DNA from 2 places in the Collinsella sp. AF28-5AC genome. Region 1 is predicted to be linked to the other one. Evidence: riboswitches for the same ligand, from Rfam matches in the RefSeq annotation. Region 1 holds a riboswitch; the other holds the start of a gene.
The links. Region 1 has a riboswitch for thiamine pyrophosphate ahead of thiC (phosphomethylpyrimidine synthase ThiC). Riboswitches for the same ligand answer to the same signal wherever they lie in the genome.
Positions count from the first base shown of each region.

Region 1 (8,188 bases):
CGAGCGCCAGCGTCAGGGCCGCAGTACGGGCGGCAGGCGCCGGAGCGTCCTCACCGGCACCCTCTGCACCGCGCGCCGCAGGCAGCGCCATCTGCAGATAGGTATCGGCCAGATACGCCTCGTCAAACTCAGAGCGGTCAGAATCCAGCAGGTAGGCGGCAACCACGGTGTCGAAGATACGCGTGGAATCGACTGCCAGCGGATCCATGAGCTCGGGCTCAGAAGAATCGATGGGCGAAAGCTCGTGCAACAACGCCTTCGTATCCGGGCTCGCCACGCGGCCCTCCATAAACAGGCGCGCAAGCACGCCGGCAATCACGCCGTGGGCGAAGTTGAAGCCATCGACTACGGCAGTGGTACCGCCGTCGCCCTCCTCGAGCGCGAACAGGCCCTTGGACGTCGCCAACCACAGCGTGCGCGTCAGTCCAAAGAGCGCGCCCTCTTCCTTGTCGTCGTCCACCACGGCGGCGACCCACTCGCCGGCATCAATCGCGCGGGAGACCTCAGCCGCAACGGCACCAAGCGCGTCGGCATCGCCGGCGGCTGCGCGAACCATAGCAGGTATCTCAAACACACTGGAGGCAGCAGCAGCCCCGCCCTCGCCGCCGATCAACGCCAAGAAACGGTTCTGCATGGCGGTGATACCAAGCGTACCCAGTGCCGCAGACACCTCGTCGGCAGAAAACGCCGGGAAGGACGTCGCCTCAAAATCGAGCTCGACGGGCGCATCGGTGCGAATGGTTGCGACCTTGCGGCTCAGCAGCGCATCGTCGATGTGCGCACGCAGGTTCTCGCCCATCTTGCCCTTGACCTCGTCGGCATGCGCGATGACCTCGTCCAAGCTGCCGTACTGTGCGATGAGCGCGCTCGCCTTTTTGGGGCCGATGCCCGGTACGCCGGGAATGTTGTCCGACGTATCGCCCTTTAGACCGTAAAAATCGGGCACGAGCGCCGGCGTAATGCCATGATACAGGTCGTCCACGCTCTCGGGCGTCATGATCGCCACGTCGGACAGGCCCTTGCGGGTCGAGACCACGTTGACGTGCTCGGTCACGAGTTGATACATGTCGCGGTCGCCGGTCACCAGCAGCATGTCGCAGCCGGCCTCTTCACCCAGGCGCGCCATGGTTCCCAGGATATCGTCGCCTTCCCAGCCCTCGGACTGCAGAATCGGCACGTTGAGCGCGGTGAGCAGCTCCTTGATCATCGGAAACTGCGCATGCAGATCGGGGTCCATGGGCGGGCGTTGCGCCTTATACTGCGGCAGCATCTCCATGCGCACGCGCGGTTTGCCCTTGTCAAACGCCACGACCACACCGTCGGGGTTAAAGGCATCGATCATCTTGAGAAACATGTTCAGAAAGCCGAAAATCGCGTTGGTGGGGCGGCCGTCCGGCGCATTCATGGTGGGCGGCACGGCGTGGAAGGCGCGGTGCATGAGCGAGTTGCCGTCGATAACGGCAAAGGTGCGGCGCTTGTCAGACATATTGAATACCTCGCTTTGGGCTGGGCACGGTTTGCTTACTCCAGTTTACACGCTCCCCGCCCCGCGGCCACCGCACATCAAGCTCCCCCGCCACCGCGAGCCCGCGCGTGATACGATGGCTCACGGTACATCAACCAGCACGATCGATCCGAAAGGAGCCTGCGTCATGGAGCGTCCCTGCGCATGGAAAAAGTACACGCCACAGCAAGTCGAGGAGCTCGAGGGGCTTTGCCGCGGCTATAAGCAGTTTTTGAGCGAGAACAAGACCGAGCGCCTGTGCGTCAAGACCGGCATCAAGATGGCCGAGGAGGCGGGATACGTCGACCTGGAGACCGTGATCGCCGAGGGCCGCACGCTCAAGGCCGGCGACAAGGTGTACGCCGCCAACCACGGCAAGGACCTTATGCTCGTCAACCTGGGCACCGCCCCGCTCGAGCAGGGCTTTAACATCCTGGGCGCCCACGTGGACTCGCCGCGCCTGGACCTTAAGCAGAATCCCGCCTTCGAGGCCGGCGACATGGCCTACCTCGACACGCACTACTACGGCGGCGTCAAGAGCTACCACTGGGTAGCCTCCCCGCTCGCACTCGTGGGCGTCATCTGCAAAAAGGACGGTACCACCGTCGACATCAATATCGGCGACAAGGCAGACGATCCGGTCTTTACCATCTCCGATCTGCTGATCCACCTCTCGAGCGAGCAGATGGCCAAGCCCGCCAAGGACGCCGTCGACGCCGAGATTCTCGACGTGATCGTGGGCGGCCGTCCCGTCAAGTTCGATGAGGACGACAAGGACGCTTCCAAGGAGCCCGTCAAGCAGATGTTCTTGGACATCCTCAAAGAGCAGTACGGCGTCGAGGAGGAGGACTTCCTCTCCGCCGAGATCGAGGTCGTGCCCGCCGGCCCCGCCCGCGACATGGGCCTCGACCGCTCCATGATTCTGGGCTATGGTCACGACGACCGCGTCTGCGCTTACCCCTCCATGCTCGCCCAGATCAATGTGGCCAATGTCGAGCGCACGAGCATCACGCTCATCGTCGACAAAGAGGAGATCGGCTCCGTGGGCGCCACCGGCATGACGAGCCGCTTCTTCGAGAACACCGTCGCCGAGATCATGACGCTCGCCGGCGAGGACAGCCCGCTGGCTCTGCGCCGCGCGCTCGCCCACAGCCGTATGCTCTCCTCCGACGTGTCCGCCGGCTTCGACCCGGGCTATGCCGGCAAGTTCGAGACCAAGAACGCCGCCTTTATGGGTCGCGGCCTGTGCTTTAACAAGTACACGGGCAGCCGCGGCAAGGGCGGCTCTAACGACGCCGACGCCGAGTATGTGGCCCTCATTCGCGACATCATGGACAAGGCAGGAGTGGACTTCCAGACCTGCGAGCTCGGCCGCGTCAACGCGGGCGGCGGCGGCACCATCGCCTACATCATGGCCAAGTACGGCATGAACGTCATCGATTCCGGCGTTGCCGTCCTGTCCATGCACGCCCTGTGGGAGGTCGCCAACAAGGCCGACATCTACGAGGCCTATCGCGGCTACAAGGCCTTCCTCGAGCGCGCCTAATCCACCCCACCCATAACTTGCGGTGGAATACGGATTGATTTGGTCTTTCAATAGCCCAAACAGACCGTATTCCACCGCAATTTCTTTTTTGGCAGAGGAGAGTCCATGCTGCAGGTCATCATTTCGCCCGCCAAGCAGATGCGCGCGGCCCAAAATGCTTTTGAAGTCCTGGGCATTCCACCCTTTGTGCGCGAGACAGCTCGCCTCCACCGCGCACTGCTAGATATCGAGCGGAATGAAGGCAGCGGCGGCCTGCAGGCGCTGTGGAACGTGAGTGACAAACTGCTGGGACCTTGCCTCAACACCCTGCATGAGTTCGGGCCCATCCTGAAAAACGGCGATCTCGACAATCCCGCACTCGCCCGTCACTTCTCCCCTGCCATCATGTCCTATCACGGCATTCAGTACCAGAGCATGGCACCCGAGGTAATGGATGCCGAACAGCTCGCCTGGCTGCAAAGCCATCTGTGGATCCTCTCCGGCCTCTACGGGTGCGTTCGTCCCTTTCATGCCGTCGAACCGTATCGGCTGGAGATGGGCGCGAAGCTTGTCGTCGACGGTGCCCGAGACCTCTACGCATTTTGGAGCGATAAGCTCGCGCGGGCTATCGCCCCGGCAGGCTCAAACACCACGATCGTCAACCTCGCCAGCGTAGAGTATGCCAAAGCCGTTCTGCCCCACCTCGCGGGCGACGCCACGGCCGTCACATGCCTCTTTGGCGAGGGCATCCGCAACGGGAAGCCCATCCAACGGTCGACCGCCAGCAAAAAGGCGCGCGGCTCCATGGTGCGGTGGATGGCAGAAAACAAGCTCGAGGATGCAAGCGAACTTACCGCATTCAACATCGGCTATCGGCACATCCCCGAGCTTTCAGACAAAAACACCCTGGTTTTCATGAACGCGCAGGCACTATAGGCCCGCCGTTTCCAAACACCCCGTTACTCCGCCAAGCCATCGGCCTTTGCAATCTCGCTCGTCGAGCCATCTTGGTAGGTAATCTTAACGTGCTCTACGTCGGATACCGTAACGCCCGACGGAGGTTCCAGACGCCACTCCGTCAGCGCAATGTCCATGGTCGTGGGCACGTCCCCTTGATCTTTGAGCTTCACCGTCAGCGTTTTGAGCGTCGCATCAAACGTCACGCGTTCGATTTCTTCACCCGGAATAGACCCGCCGCTCAGCTGCAGCTGCACAAACTCGTCGCGCGGATACCAATAGTCGCCCGGTGCGGCAACCGTGTTGCCACCAGAAACTTTCATGGTCATAATCGGCAGGCCCTCGTCGGCTTCAAACCCCCAGGTGGCGCCGCCAGGACCGCCGAACGTCCAAATACAAAAGGCAATCACCAGCACGGCAAGCACCGCAAAACCAATCGCGACCAACCCATGGTGCGCACGGCTTTCCTCGGCCGATACACCCCATTGTGTCTCTCGATATAGATGCTTGTCTTCCATGTACGCCTCCCCACAGGCACGCTCGTTGGCCCAATCGTACCCATTCAGGCTATACTTGAGCCCATTACATAAACGGGGAGCTTGCAGGACAAGACGGCAGGCTGAGACTGGGCGCGCCCGCCCTGACCCGCAAACCTGATATGGGTAATGCCAACGAAGGGAGCCGTGCCAATGAGCGCACAGACCGAGCCCAAGCTCGTCACGCAAATCGACTTCGCCCGCGCCGGGCGGATCACACCGCAGATGAAGGAGGTCGCCGAGCGCGAGCATCGCGACCCCGAGTACATCCGCGAGCGCGTGGCCGACGGCCGCATCTCCATTCCCGCCAACATCGTGCACATCAAAAAGGGCATGCGCGCCTTTGGCGTCGGTGAGGGCCTGTCCACCAAGGTCAACGTGAACCTGGGCATCTCGGGCGACAAGGCCGATGCCGCCGAGGAATGGAAGAAGGTCAAGATCGCCGAGGACTTTGGCGCCGACGCCATCATGGACCTCTCCAACTCGGGCAAGACGCGCCAGTTCCGCCAGCAGCTCATCGACGAGACGCCGCTCATGGTAGGCACCGTCCCCATGTACGACGCCATCGGCTACATGGAAAAGCCGCTGGTCAAGCTCACCAAGGACGACCTGTTCGAAGTCGTGCGCGCGCATGCCGAGGACGGCGTGGACTTTATGACCATCCACTGCGGCATAAACAAGTCGGTCACCAAGACCTTTAAGGAGACCGGCCGCCTGATGAACATCGTGAGCCGTGGCGGCTCACTGCTGTTTGGCTGGATGGAGGTCACCGGTAACGAGAACCCATTCTATGAGTTCTACGACGAGTTGCTCGAGATTTGCCACGAGTACGACGTGACGATTTCGCTCGGCGACTCCTGCCGCCCGGGCTGCCTCTACGACTCCAACGACGCCACCGAGACCGCTGAGATGATCGAGCTGGGCAAGCTGTGCAAGCGCGCTTGGGCCGCCGGCGTCCAGGTCATGGTCGAGGGCCCGGGTCACATGGCGCTCGACGAGATCGCCGCCAACATGAAACTGCAGAAACGCCTGTGCCACAATGCTCCGTTCTATGTGCTCGGGCCGCTGGTGACCGATATCGGCGTGGGTTACGACCACATCACCGCTGCCATCGGCGGCGCCATCTCCGCCAGCTCCGGTGCCGACTTCCTGTGCTACGTGACACCGGCAGAGCACCTATGCCTGCCCAACGCCCAGGATGTGCTCGACGGCCTCATGGCCACCAAGATCGCCGCACACGCCGCCGACATCGCCAAAAAGGTGCCGCACGCCCGCGACATGGACGACAAGATGGGCCAGGCACGCCGCAAGCTTGACTGGGACGCCATGTGGGAGTGCGCGCTCGACCCGGTTACGGGCAAGAAGCGCTACGAGGAGTCCCCCGCCGCCACCGAGGGCACTTGCACCATGTGTGGCAAGATGTGCGCCGTCCGCACCATCAACAAGATCTTCGAGGGCACCACGATCGACCTCGGCATAGAGGACTAACCCTGTCGCCGCGGCCGCCTCTGGCGGCGAGCTGGTGCCTGTCAATTGTTGACGTGTGAACATTTGCTTGCATTTGCGTAAAGATTGCATCGCCCGCCCGGGTTCGACATAGAGTCGGCCCGGGCATCTTTATAATGCTGGCTTAAAGACCCATTTGATTCCGACCGAACAAGGGAGCGAACATGGATCGTAGTAAGGTACCTGCCGTCCTGTCCATCGCGGGATCCGATTCCAGCGGCGGCGCCGGCATTCAGGCCGACATCAAGACCATCACGGCGCACCGCCTGTATGCCGAGACGGCCATCACCGCCATCACAGCGCAAAACACGCTGGGCGTCACCGCCGTACAGGATATCTCGCCAGATATCGTAGCCGCGCAAATTGACGCCGTTTTTGACGATATCCGCCCGAGCGCCGTCAAGATCGGCATGGTTTCTTCTGTCGAGATTATCGAAGTCATCGCCGACCGCTTGAGCGCCTGGAACGCAACGAACGTGGTCGTCGACCCCGTCATGGTCGCCACCTCGGGCGCGCGGCTGATTGCCGAAGATGCCGCCGAGGCGCTCACCCGCCGCCTGTTCCCGCTGGCGACGGTTATCACGCCCAATATTCCCGAGGCCATGGCCCTGCTCGACTACGAGGTCGACTCCGAGCGCACGCAGCAAAATGCTGCCATGCTCCTCACCCGCCGCTTTGGTTGCGCATCCCTCGTTAAGGGTGGGCATCTTGTCAACGAGGCCAACGATGTACTGGCCGAACCCGCGCCGCTCGATGACGAGGGCAACCATCTGGGAGATCCACTCACCACGTGGTTCCGCCACAAGCGTATCGATACCAATAACACACACGGCACCGGCTGCACGCTCTCGTCCGCCATTGCCTGCGCGCTGGCCCAGGGTATGGATCTTGCCGATGCCGTCAACGCTGGCAAGGCCTACCTGACAGGCGCTCTGGCCGCCGGCCTGAACATGGGCAAAGGCTCCGGCCCCGTCAACCACATGTGGCAGTATTAAGATTCGCAGTCCAAAACCACCGCAAAGGGGACAGGCACCCTTGCGGTGGTTCCCACAAACATCTCGATCTGTAACAGTTAAAGTCCATTTTTCGGCCCACCCGTTACAAATCGAGACATCCAAATTCCACTGAGAAGATAATCTCGATGTGTAACAGTAACTCGGCAAAATCGACCCTAGATGTTACAGATCGAGACAAACGACCGATATCGACCTAAATAATCTTAATCTGTAACATCTAGCCCGTTTTTGGCCTTACAACTGTTACAGATCAAAGCAAACCAACGAAACAAGCCGTCGCAAGGAGAACTATTGTGGTGGTTTGGGGCCGTGCTACTCACCGAGCATCTCTTGGAGCTTGGCCGCCACGGCGTGACCCAGGCTCTCATGGCTTTCGGGCATCATATGCAGATAGTCGATATCGCCCGGCTCGGCAAACTCCGCTGCATTCAAAAAGTCGCAGCCAAACTGCTCGGCTACGTGCGCGTAGTATTCAGCAAAATGCTCCGAGGCCTCGACGGAACGCTCGTCAAAATCGGTCATATATACATCGGCGATCTGCGGCTTGATCTTGATAGGAGCCATCAGCAGAATGCGCGGACAAGGCGCAGCGTCGGTCCACGGAAACGCGCGGACGGCGCGAATCAGCGCCATGGCGCCACGGGCGATATCGGCAGCCGTCACGTTAAAGACCGTCTTGCAGTCGTTGGTGCCCAGCATGATCACAATGGCGTCCAGTGGCTTATGGGCCTCGAGCAGCATCGGCAGCGCGCGGATGCCGTTAAGATTGGTGTCCAGATGGCACATGTCGTCGCGTACCGTCGTGCGGCCGTTGAGGCCTTCTTCAATTACATGCCAGCCCTCGCCTAAGTCACGTTGGGCCACGCCGCACCAGCGCACATCCCGCGCATAGCGCACCGCGGTGCCGTCGCGCATGCCCGCCGGATCGTAACCATAGGTGTTGCTGTCGCCAAAGCATAGAACGTTTTTCATCGTAAGCCCCTCGCTCAGTAAAAAGCCGACGGGAGCAGCCCTCCCGCCGGCTCGACCCATCTGTCAGCACGTACCGATTACAGGTACTTGCGCCAATCGTCCTCGTTCTCATCATCCTCGGTAGCAGCCTGGGCCTGCTCGGCGGCGCGAGCTGCCGCAGCGCGAGCGGCAA
Region 1 is NZ_QRTA01000001.1:37,554-45,741, reverse strand. Features, by position in the region: gene polA (DNA polymerase I) at 1-1,486, opposite strand, end outside; gene DWZ01_RS00205 (aminopeptidase) at 1,653-3,050, shown strand; gene DWZ01_RS00200 (YaaA family protein) at 3,156-3,965, shown strand; gene DWZ01_RS00195 (hypothetical protein) at 3,989-4,504, opposite strand; TPP riboswitch at 4,568-4,683, shown strand; gene thiC (phosphomethylpyrimidine synthase ThiC) at 4,676-6,010, shown strand; gene thiD (bifunctional hydroxymethylpyrimidine kinase/phosphomethylpyrimidine kinase) at 6,193-7,023, shown strand; gene DWZ01_RS00180 (SGNH/GDSL hydrolase family protein) at 7,357-8,016, opposite strand; gene DWZ01_RS00175 (TIGR02452 family protein) at 8,094-8,188, opposite strand, start outside.

Region 2 (8,188 bases), on a different contig from region 1:
GTGCGATGGAAGAGCTGTTTATCGAGCGTGACATTCCAACAACGCTGGAGCTCAACCCCGGCAATCACTTTGCCCAAACTGACCTGCGCATGGCGCGCGGCATCCACTGGATACTGACGCATTAAAAATGGCGTCCACGCGTACATACGCATGGACGCCATTTTTAATTTGGCTGAACGCAGCTACTATTCAGCAGTCTCCTCAAGCTCGGAAGTATCAAACTCAAAGTCATTACCGGGCAGGATGGCGTTGAGCACAATGCCCACCAGCGAGCCCACGGCAAGGCCCGAACGCGAAATCGTCACGCCGCCCAGCTCCAGCACGATGGCACCGGCGGTACTGTAGGCAATGCCGAGCGAAAGCACGAGCACCAGAGCCGCCACCAGCACGTTGCGGTTGTTCTGGAAATCAACCTGATTCTCGATGAGGTTACGCACGCCAACGGCGCTGATCATGCCGTAGAGCACGAGTGACACACCGCCGATAACGCACGCCGGCATGGCGGCAATCACCGCAGCAAACTTGGGGCAGAACGAAAGCACAATGGCGCAGCAGGCGGCAATGCGAATCACACGCGGGTCGAACACACGCGTCAAGGCAAGCACGCCGGTGTTCTCGCCATACGTCGTATTGGCGGGGGCGCCAAAGAGCGATGCCAAGATGGTCGCCAGGCCATCGCCGAGCAGGGTACGGTGCAGACCGGGATCGGCAATGTAATTGCGTTCGCAGGTAGAGCCAATGGCGGAGATATCGCCGATATGCTCGATCATAGTTGCAAAGGCCAGCGGCATGATGGTGATGATGGCCGTCGTGGCAAGACCGCTATCGAACTGCGGGCCAAAGAGCGCAAACACGGTGTTGTCCCACACGATGGGCAGACCGACCCACGGAGCGGCGGCAACGCCCGAAAAATCGACCTCACCCAACGCGGCCGCAACGGTATAGCTCACCACGACGCCCAGCAGGATCGGCACGATCTTGACCATGCCGCGGCCCCAAATATTGCAGATGACGATGACGGCCGCAGCGACAACGGCAACAAGCCAATTGGTCTGGCAGTTGGCAATGGCAGAGCTCGCTAGGATCAGGCCGATGGAAATGACGATGGGACCGGTCACCACCGGCGGAAAGAAGCGCATGACACGCTTGGCGCCAAAGGCACGGAACAGGGCCGCGAGCACCGGATAGAGCAGACCGGCGCAGGCAACGCCCAGACAGGCGTAGGGCAAAAGCTCGGCCTCGCCGTTGGGCGCAATGGCGGCATAACCCGCGATAAAGGCAAACGACGAGCCCAGGAACGCAGGCACCTTACCGCGCGATAGAAAATGAAACAGCAGCGTGCCGATGCCGGCGAACAGAAGCGTCGCCGAAACGGAAAGGCCGGTGAGCACGGGCACGAGCACCGTTGCTCCGAACATCGCAAACATGTGTTGCAAACCCAACACGAACATGCGCGGGCGGCCGAGCGACGATGCGTCGTAGATGGCATCGGTGACGGCGGGCGTCGAGGATTGGGACATGGAAGTCCTTTCATGATGGAAGGGCGATCAGGCATATCGGATAACCTGCCCGAACGATACGATCCGAACCATTGTACGTGATACACCATGTCTCGCGCGCGCCGTCACCTGCAAGCGGTAACGTTACTTCCAAACGCGCTCAGCAATGCGCTTGACCAGCGCGATCTTTGCCCACTGTTCGTCCTCGGTCAGCTTGTTGCCAATCTCGCAGCTGGCAAAGCCGCACTGGGGCGACAGGTACAGGTTCTCGAGCGGCACATACTTTGCGGCCTCTTGGATACGTTCGACGATAACGTCCTCGTCCTCAAGCTCAGCCGCCTTGGTGGTCACCAGGCCCAGCACGACCTTCTTGCCGGGAGCAACGTACTTAAGCGGCTCAAAGCCACCGGCGCGTGGCGTATCGAACTCAAGGTAGAACGCGTCGACGTTCTCATGTGCGAACAGGTACGGCGCAATGGGATCGTAACCACCCTCGAAGGCATACGTGGAGTGATAGTTGCCGCGGCACACATGCGTGTTGATAACCAGATCGTCGGGCTTGCCCGCGATGGCAGCATTGTTGAGCGCCACGCCCAGCTCGCTCACCTTTTGCAGGTCAACCGGGCTCATGCCAGTCTTGGACACAAAGTCCGTATCGCAATAGATGCCCCAGGTGCAGTCATCAAATTGGATGTTGCGGCAGCCCGCGGCATACAGGTCGGCGATCACCGTGCGATAAGCGGCTGCAATGGCGTCGGCAAGTTCCTCATCGGTCTTGTAGACGGCGCGCAGACTCTCCTGCTGTCCATCGCAGCGGTCGAGCGTAACCTCCGAGAACGTCTGGATCGGCGCCGGAATGGTTTGACGCGCGACCTGGCCCTCCCCCTCAAGCGCCTTGACAAACTTAAAATGCTCGACGAACGGGTGGTTCTCGCCGCTAATGGGACCGGTAACCACGGCGGTGTCGGCCGTCGTCTCCTCGTCATGGAACATATAACCCGTGCGTGAGGTGCGGCGCTCAATGCCGTTAAGGCCCCACATAAAATCGAGGTGCCAGTAACTGCGGCGGAACTCGCCATCGGTGATCACCTGCAGGCCGGCGGCCTTCTGCTTGGCCACTAAGTCGCGGATGGCCTCGTCCTCGACGGCCTTAAGGCCGGAAGCGTCGAGTTTACCCGCGACATAGGCGGCACGGGCATCCTTTACAGCCTGCGGACGAAGAAAACTGCCGACGATATCGGCACGAAACGGCGCGTTCGGTTGAATCGAAGTGCTCATAGATATCTCCCTTTGCATTGGTTGCTTTACTGGGACAGAGTATGAGCGCTCATATGGTCATCGTAAAATATACGTTTATAACAGTTTGATATAGATGCTTCCTATATCAGTCTGGACTGTCATAAAGAGACTTGAACCGTGCGGAGCACAGCAGCCTAGATATGCTGACGAATCGCGTCGATATAGGCCCGACCGTAGCGCGTGAGCGTCGTGTTCTTGCGCGTGATGATGCCAATCTCCATGTACTCGTCCACGTCGAGCGGAATCGAGATAATGCCGGGGCCGTTGAGCTCGTGGCTGATCACGCCCGAGCATACCGTGTAGCCGTTGAGGCCCATGGCCAAATTGAACAACGTCGCACGGTCGCGCACGCGGATATTTTTGCGACGCTCGAACGTCGAGGTCAGCTCCTCGGAATAGTAAAACGAGTTGTAGCTGCCCTGCTCGTAGGACAGGAACGGGTAGTCTTCCAGATCCTCGAGCGTCACGCTGGAGCGGCCCGCCAGCGGATGGTCGGCGCAGACGAAGACATGCGGCGTGGCGCAGAAGAGCCCTTCGAACACGAGCTCGTTGGCGGCAAGCATGCGCTCGATGACCTCGCGATTGTGCTCCGACAGATACAGGATGCCGAGTTCGCTTTTCATATGCGCGACATCCTCGATAATTTCGTGGGTCTGCTCCTCGCGCAGGGTAAAGTCGTAGCGCGCGGCATCGAACTCGCGGATCACATCGACAAACGCATTAACGGCAAAGGAATAATGCTGGCAGCTCACACTAAAGTGCGGCACCTGCTCGGACGTGCCTTTGTACTTGCCCTCGAGCAGGTCGGCCTGGTCGAGCACCTGGCGCGCGTAGCCCAAGAAGGTCTCGCCTTCCTCGGACACAATGACGCCCTTGTTGGTGCGCTCAAAGATATGCACACCCATCTCGTTTTCGAGATCGCGAATCGACGCGGTAATCGAGGGCTGCGACACAAAGAGCCGGCGCGAGGCCTCGGTGATGCTACCGCATTCGGCAACCTTAACAACATATCTGAGCTGCTGGAGCTTCATAGCCTTCTCCCTAGACGTTCGTGACGCCAAAACCTGCCGCGTCCATTTGACGCATAAACGACGGCATCTCCCCCGTCGCGGCGCAGGCGGCAATCTGATGCAGAGCCCCGGCAACCGCATCATCTGCCGCAGCGCCAATATGCCAGCGTGCGGCAGCCGTGACGGCCTCGTTGGCATTGGCGACTGCAACGGAGTTAGGAACGGCATCGATCATGGGCAAATCGTTATCAGAATCGCCGAATACGGCCACCTCGTCGGGCGTCAGGCCCAAAGCGCGCGCCAGCTCCAGCGCAGCGCAGCCCTTGTCCCAACCAGCCGGAAGGATGTCGAACAGGCGCACTCGGTTGTTGGGAAACACAAGCGAGAGTTCCGGCACCTCAGCGGCAACGCGCTCACGTAGCTCCGCGAGCTCCTCACGCGAACGGGCACTCCAGATATTCGCCTTAAACACCGACGCGTCATCGACGACGGGACGACATGGGGCCTCTTCGCCTTTGAGCCACGCGTTGCCGCCCGACTCCATGGCGCGACGAACGCGCTCGGGGTCACTCGTCACACAATGGGCATCGTTGCCCCAAAAGTCATCGCCCAGGCTGTAGACTTTTAGAAATGTATCGTCGGTCTCTTGCTCCAGATAGTCGGCCAAACGCATCAGAGCATCGTTGTCGATTGCGCGCGAGGCGACTACTTCGCCGTCAACAAACATCACCTGGCCGTTACAGAACGCACCGGTCGAATAACACCCGGAACGGTTTTTGAACATCCAGCCCATCGCGGACGGCTGACGACCCGAAACCGGCCCAAAGTGCAAACCCGCCGCCTGCATGGCATGAATACCCTCAATGGCGTAGTCGCTGGCGCCGTCATGCCCGGCTGGAATCAGTGTATCGTCCATATCGGTCAGCACAAGTTTGATCATAGAGTCCCCTCGGTCATTCTTAATCCCATCTATTGTACCGACCTGCCAAAAAGGGACAGGTTTATTTCGGCAGGTTTCATCTGGGAAAACGCAAAGTCCCAGTTGTTACCTGCCAAAATAAACCTGTCCCTTTTTGGCAGGTGCGCTAGTATAGGGAACAACAGATTCGATGCGGGAGTGCCGGCGGTGCAAACCACAAGGCTGAGAGGGCATGGGGCCCAATCCTTTGAACCTGTCAGTTAATGCTGGCGTAGGGAGCATGCCGCCTTTACAGGGGCGCTGTCTATGCACAGCGCCCCTTTTCTATGCCAAGGAGGCATGTGCAGTGATTGATTCGGAACAGCTTAAGCAACATATGGTCAAGGCCGTGGAGGAGATTCGCACCACCAATCCGATGGCCGGCTCCATCACCAACACGGTGACGATCGACTTTGTCGCCAACGCGCAGCTCGCTGTGGGTGGATCGGCCGCCATGGTCTATCTTCCCGACGAGGGCGAGGCGCTCGTTGCCGGCGGCGGCGCCATCTATCTCAATATGGGCACGCTCTTCCCCATCTACGAGCAGACGATTCCCCGCGCGGCCAAGGCGGCACACGACGCCGGCAAGCCCTGGGTGCTCGATCCGGTGGGTCTGGGCATCGGCAGTCTGCGCACCCAGTTGGTAAACGAGCTTAAGCAGTACAAGCCCGCCATCGTGCGCGGCAACGCCTCCGAGATCATCGCGCTCGCCGGCCTGTGGGGTCTTGAGGGCGAGGCGGCCGATCTGAGCCGCGTGCGCGGTGTCGATACCACCGACACGGTCGACGCCGCCCGCGATGCCGCCGTGGCGCTCGCCCGCTACACCGGCGGCGCCGTTGTGGTCTCGGGCGAAGTCGACCTGATCACCGACGGCATGACCGTGGCCAAGTCCCACGGCGGCAGCCCGCTCATGTCCAAGATCACCGGTTGCGGCTGCTCGCAAGGCGGCGTGCTGGCTGTGTACGCCTGCGCTGCCGACCCGTTTACGGCCGCCGTCTGCGGCACCGCCGTCTACAACGTTGCCGGCTCGCGTGCCGCCGCTGTCGCCGACGCCCCGGCAAGCTTTAAGGTCGCCTTTATCGACGAGCTCTACCGCGCAACCGCCCAGGACATCGCCAACAACCAGCTCGACCTCGAGGAGGCATAGGCCATGTCCGAGCCCGCAACCGATGCCGGCATGAATACGCTCGTCGCCGTGGCCATCGCCCCGTGCGGCACCGGCGATGAGCTGTCCGCCGAGGTCGCCGAGGTCGTGCGCGTCATTCGCGAGAGCGGCCTTCCCAACCGCACCACCTCGATGTTCACCGAGATCGAGGGCGACTGGGACGAGGTCATGCAGGTCGTGCGCGACGCAACCTTTGTGTTGGCGAGCAAGGGCATCCGCACCGAAGTCGTGCTCAAAGCCGATATTCGACCCGGATTTACCGACACCATGACCGGCAAGCTCGAGCGCATGGAAGCTCAGATCAAAAAGCAGGAGGAAACACGATGAGTATCCGCGACAACCTTGATATCTCGGCCTATCTGGTGCTCGGCCCCGAAAACACGCTCGGGCGCCCCGTGGGCGATGTGGTGGCCCAGGCACTCGACGCCGGCTTTACCTGCATCCAGGTGCGCTCCAAGGTGGCAAGCGCCCGCGAGATCATTGCGCTGACCGGCGACGCCGCGCAGGCAATCGCACAGGCCGGCAAGACCGGTCAGGTCGCTTTGCTGATTGACGACCGCCTGGACTGCGTACTCGCCGCGCGCGAGCAGGGCATTGCTGTCGACGGCGTGCACGTGGGTCAGAGCGACATTCCCGTCGAGGTCTGTCGCAAGCTGCTGGGGCCCAACGCCATCGTGGGCCTTTCCGCCCGTTGCGAGGAGATGCTCGAGTACGTCAAGACCGCCGACATGAGCCTAGTCGACTACCTGGGCATCGGCCCACTCCACGAGACCGAGACCAAGCGCGACTGCGGACGCGCGGCCGACGGCTCTATCATCACCAAGAGCTTTGAGGACCTGGCCGCCCTCCACGCGGCAAGCCCCGTGCCCATCGTGGTGGGCGGCGGCGTCAAGACGGCCGACCTGCCACAGCTCAAGGCCACCGGCGTCGACGGCTTTTTCGTGGTGAGCGCCGTCTGCAGCGCCGATGACCCCTACGCCGCGGCCAAGGAGCTCGTCGACACCTGGCAGCAGGCGTAAGTCTAGGCCGAGCAGCTGATTCGCAGCCTCATATCTTCAGCAATGGAAAGCGCATCCCAGTTTGAGCCTCCATTCCGGGATGTGCTTTCCGCCGAGATGGCGGCAGCAGCCTCTACCCTGCCAGATATGCCTCCAGTGCCGGCAAGGTCGCCTCCGCATCGCGGCGACCAATCTGGTAGATGCGCTCAAGTTCATCGGGCTCGCGACACAGCGACGGCACCTTCACCGATTCGCTCGGACGCACCACAAAGATCTCGCCGGCAGCCTCGCGACGTGCCAGGTCATCGAGCGTGGCATTGTAGACCTCATGCCGATGCTCAAGCGCTGCGACAAACTCCGGATAGTGACGGAACACGCGCCGCAGCATGGGCATCACGCTGTTGGGCTGCTTCACAAAGCCCGCCGGCTGCGTGAGTACCACGATATTGCGGTCATACCCCTGCGCAAACAGCCACGCGCTGGGAATAGAATCAGCCACGCCACCATCCAGATACTTATGCCCGTCAATAGCAACGGGACGCGTCGCCACGGGAATTGCCGACGACGCCCGAATCCACTCGATATCGCGCTCGTCGCCATACGGCAGATCGTGATAGACGGCCTTGCCCGTCTCGATATCGGTACACACGCACGTAAATCGCATGGGACAGGTGCGATACGCCTCTAAGTCGATAGGATCGCGCTCGATAGGCACCTCGTGATAAGCAAAGTCGGCATTGTACATATCGCCGGTTCGCAGCCAGCTGGTCACGCTCGCATAGCGCTTGTCGGCGCAATAGGCCTTGTTATAGCGAATGGCGCGGCCGATCTGGCGCGATTTAAAGTTGTAGCCAAACGCCGCGCCCGCCGAGACGCCCACCATATGGTCGCAGGTCAAACCGTGCTCCATCCAAACGTCGAGCACGCCCGCCGTATACATACCGCGGTAGCCGCCTCCCTCGAGCGCCAGCCCCACCGTGCGCGTCATATTTGACTGTGCCATGCGACCATCTCCGTTCCTGCGTTTTAAAACGGGACAAGTATACCCGTCAACATATATCGTCCCAGTCGCATTTTTATCGAACATCGCATCGTCGCGCTACCGCTTGTCGAATAATAGCCGCCCACAGCATGTGCACCCATATATAATTGTGCACTATTGTTTACACTACTCAGCTGTTATCAACAGCGAACATTAGCCGACAAATTAACTCAACAACGCGGCAAGGCGGGGGCCTGGATACATGCAAAGCGCTGAG
Region 2 is NZ_QRTA01000004.1:80,822-89,009, reverse strand. Features, by position in the region: gene DWZ01_RS04515 (alpha/beta hydrolase) at 1-125, shown strand, start outside; gene DWZ01_RS04510 (uracil-xanthine permease family protein) at 186-1,520, opposite strand; gene DWZ01_RS04505 (5-methyltetrahydropteroyltriglutamate--homocysteine S-methyltransferase) at 1,644-2,777, opposite strand; gene DWZ01_RS04500 (LysR family transcriptional regulator) at 2,933-3,829, opposite strand; gene DWZ01_RS04495 (HAD-IIB family hydrolase) at 3,840-4,748, opposite strand; TPP riboswitch at 4,912-5,022, shown strand; gene thiM (hydroxyethylthiazole kinase) at 5,074-5,913, shown strand; gene DWZ01_RS04485 (thiamine-binding protein) at 5,917-6,258, shown strand; gene DWZ01_RS04480 (thiamine phosphate synthase) at 6,255-6,950, shown strand; gene DWZ01_RS04475 (patatin family protein) at 7,063-7,932, opposite strand.
Region 2: another riboswitch for thiamine pyrophosphate. It lies ahead of thiM (hydroxyethylthiazole kinase); the one in region 1 lies ahead of thiC (phosphomethylpyrimidine synthase ThiC).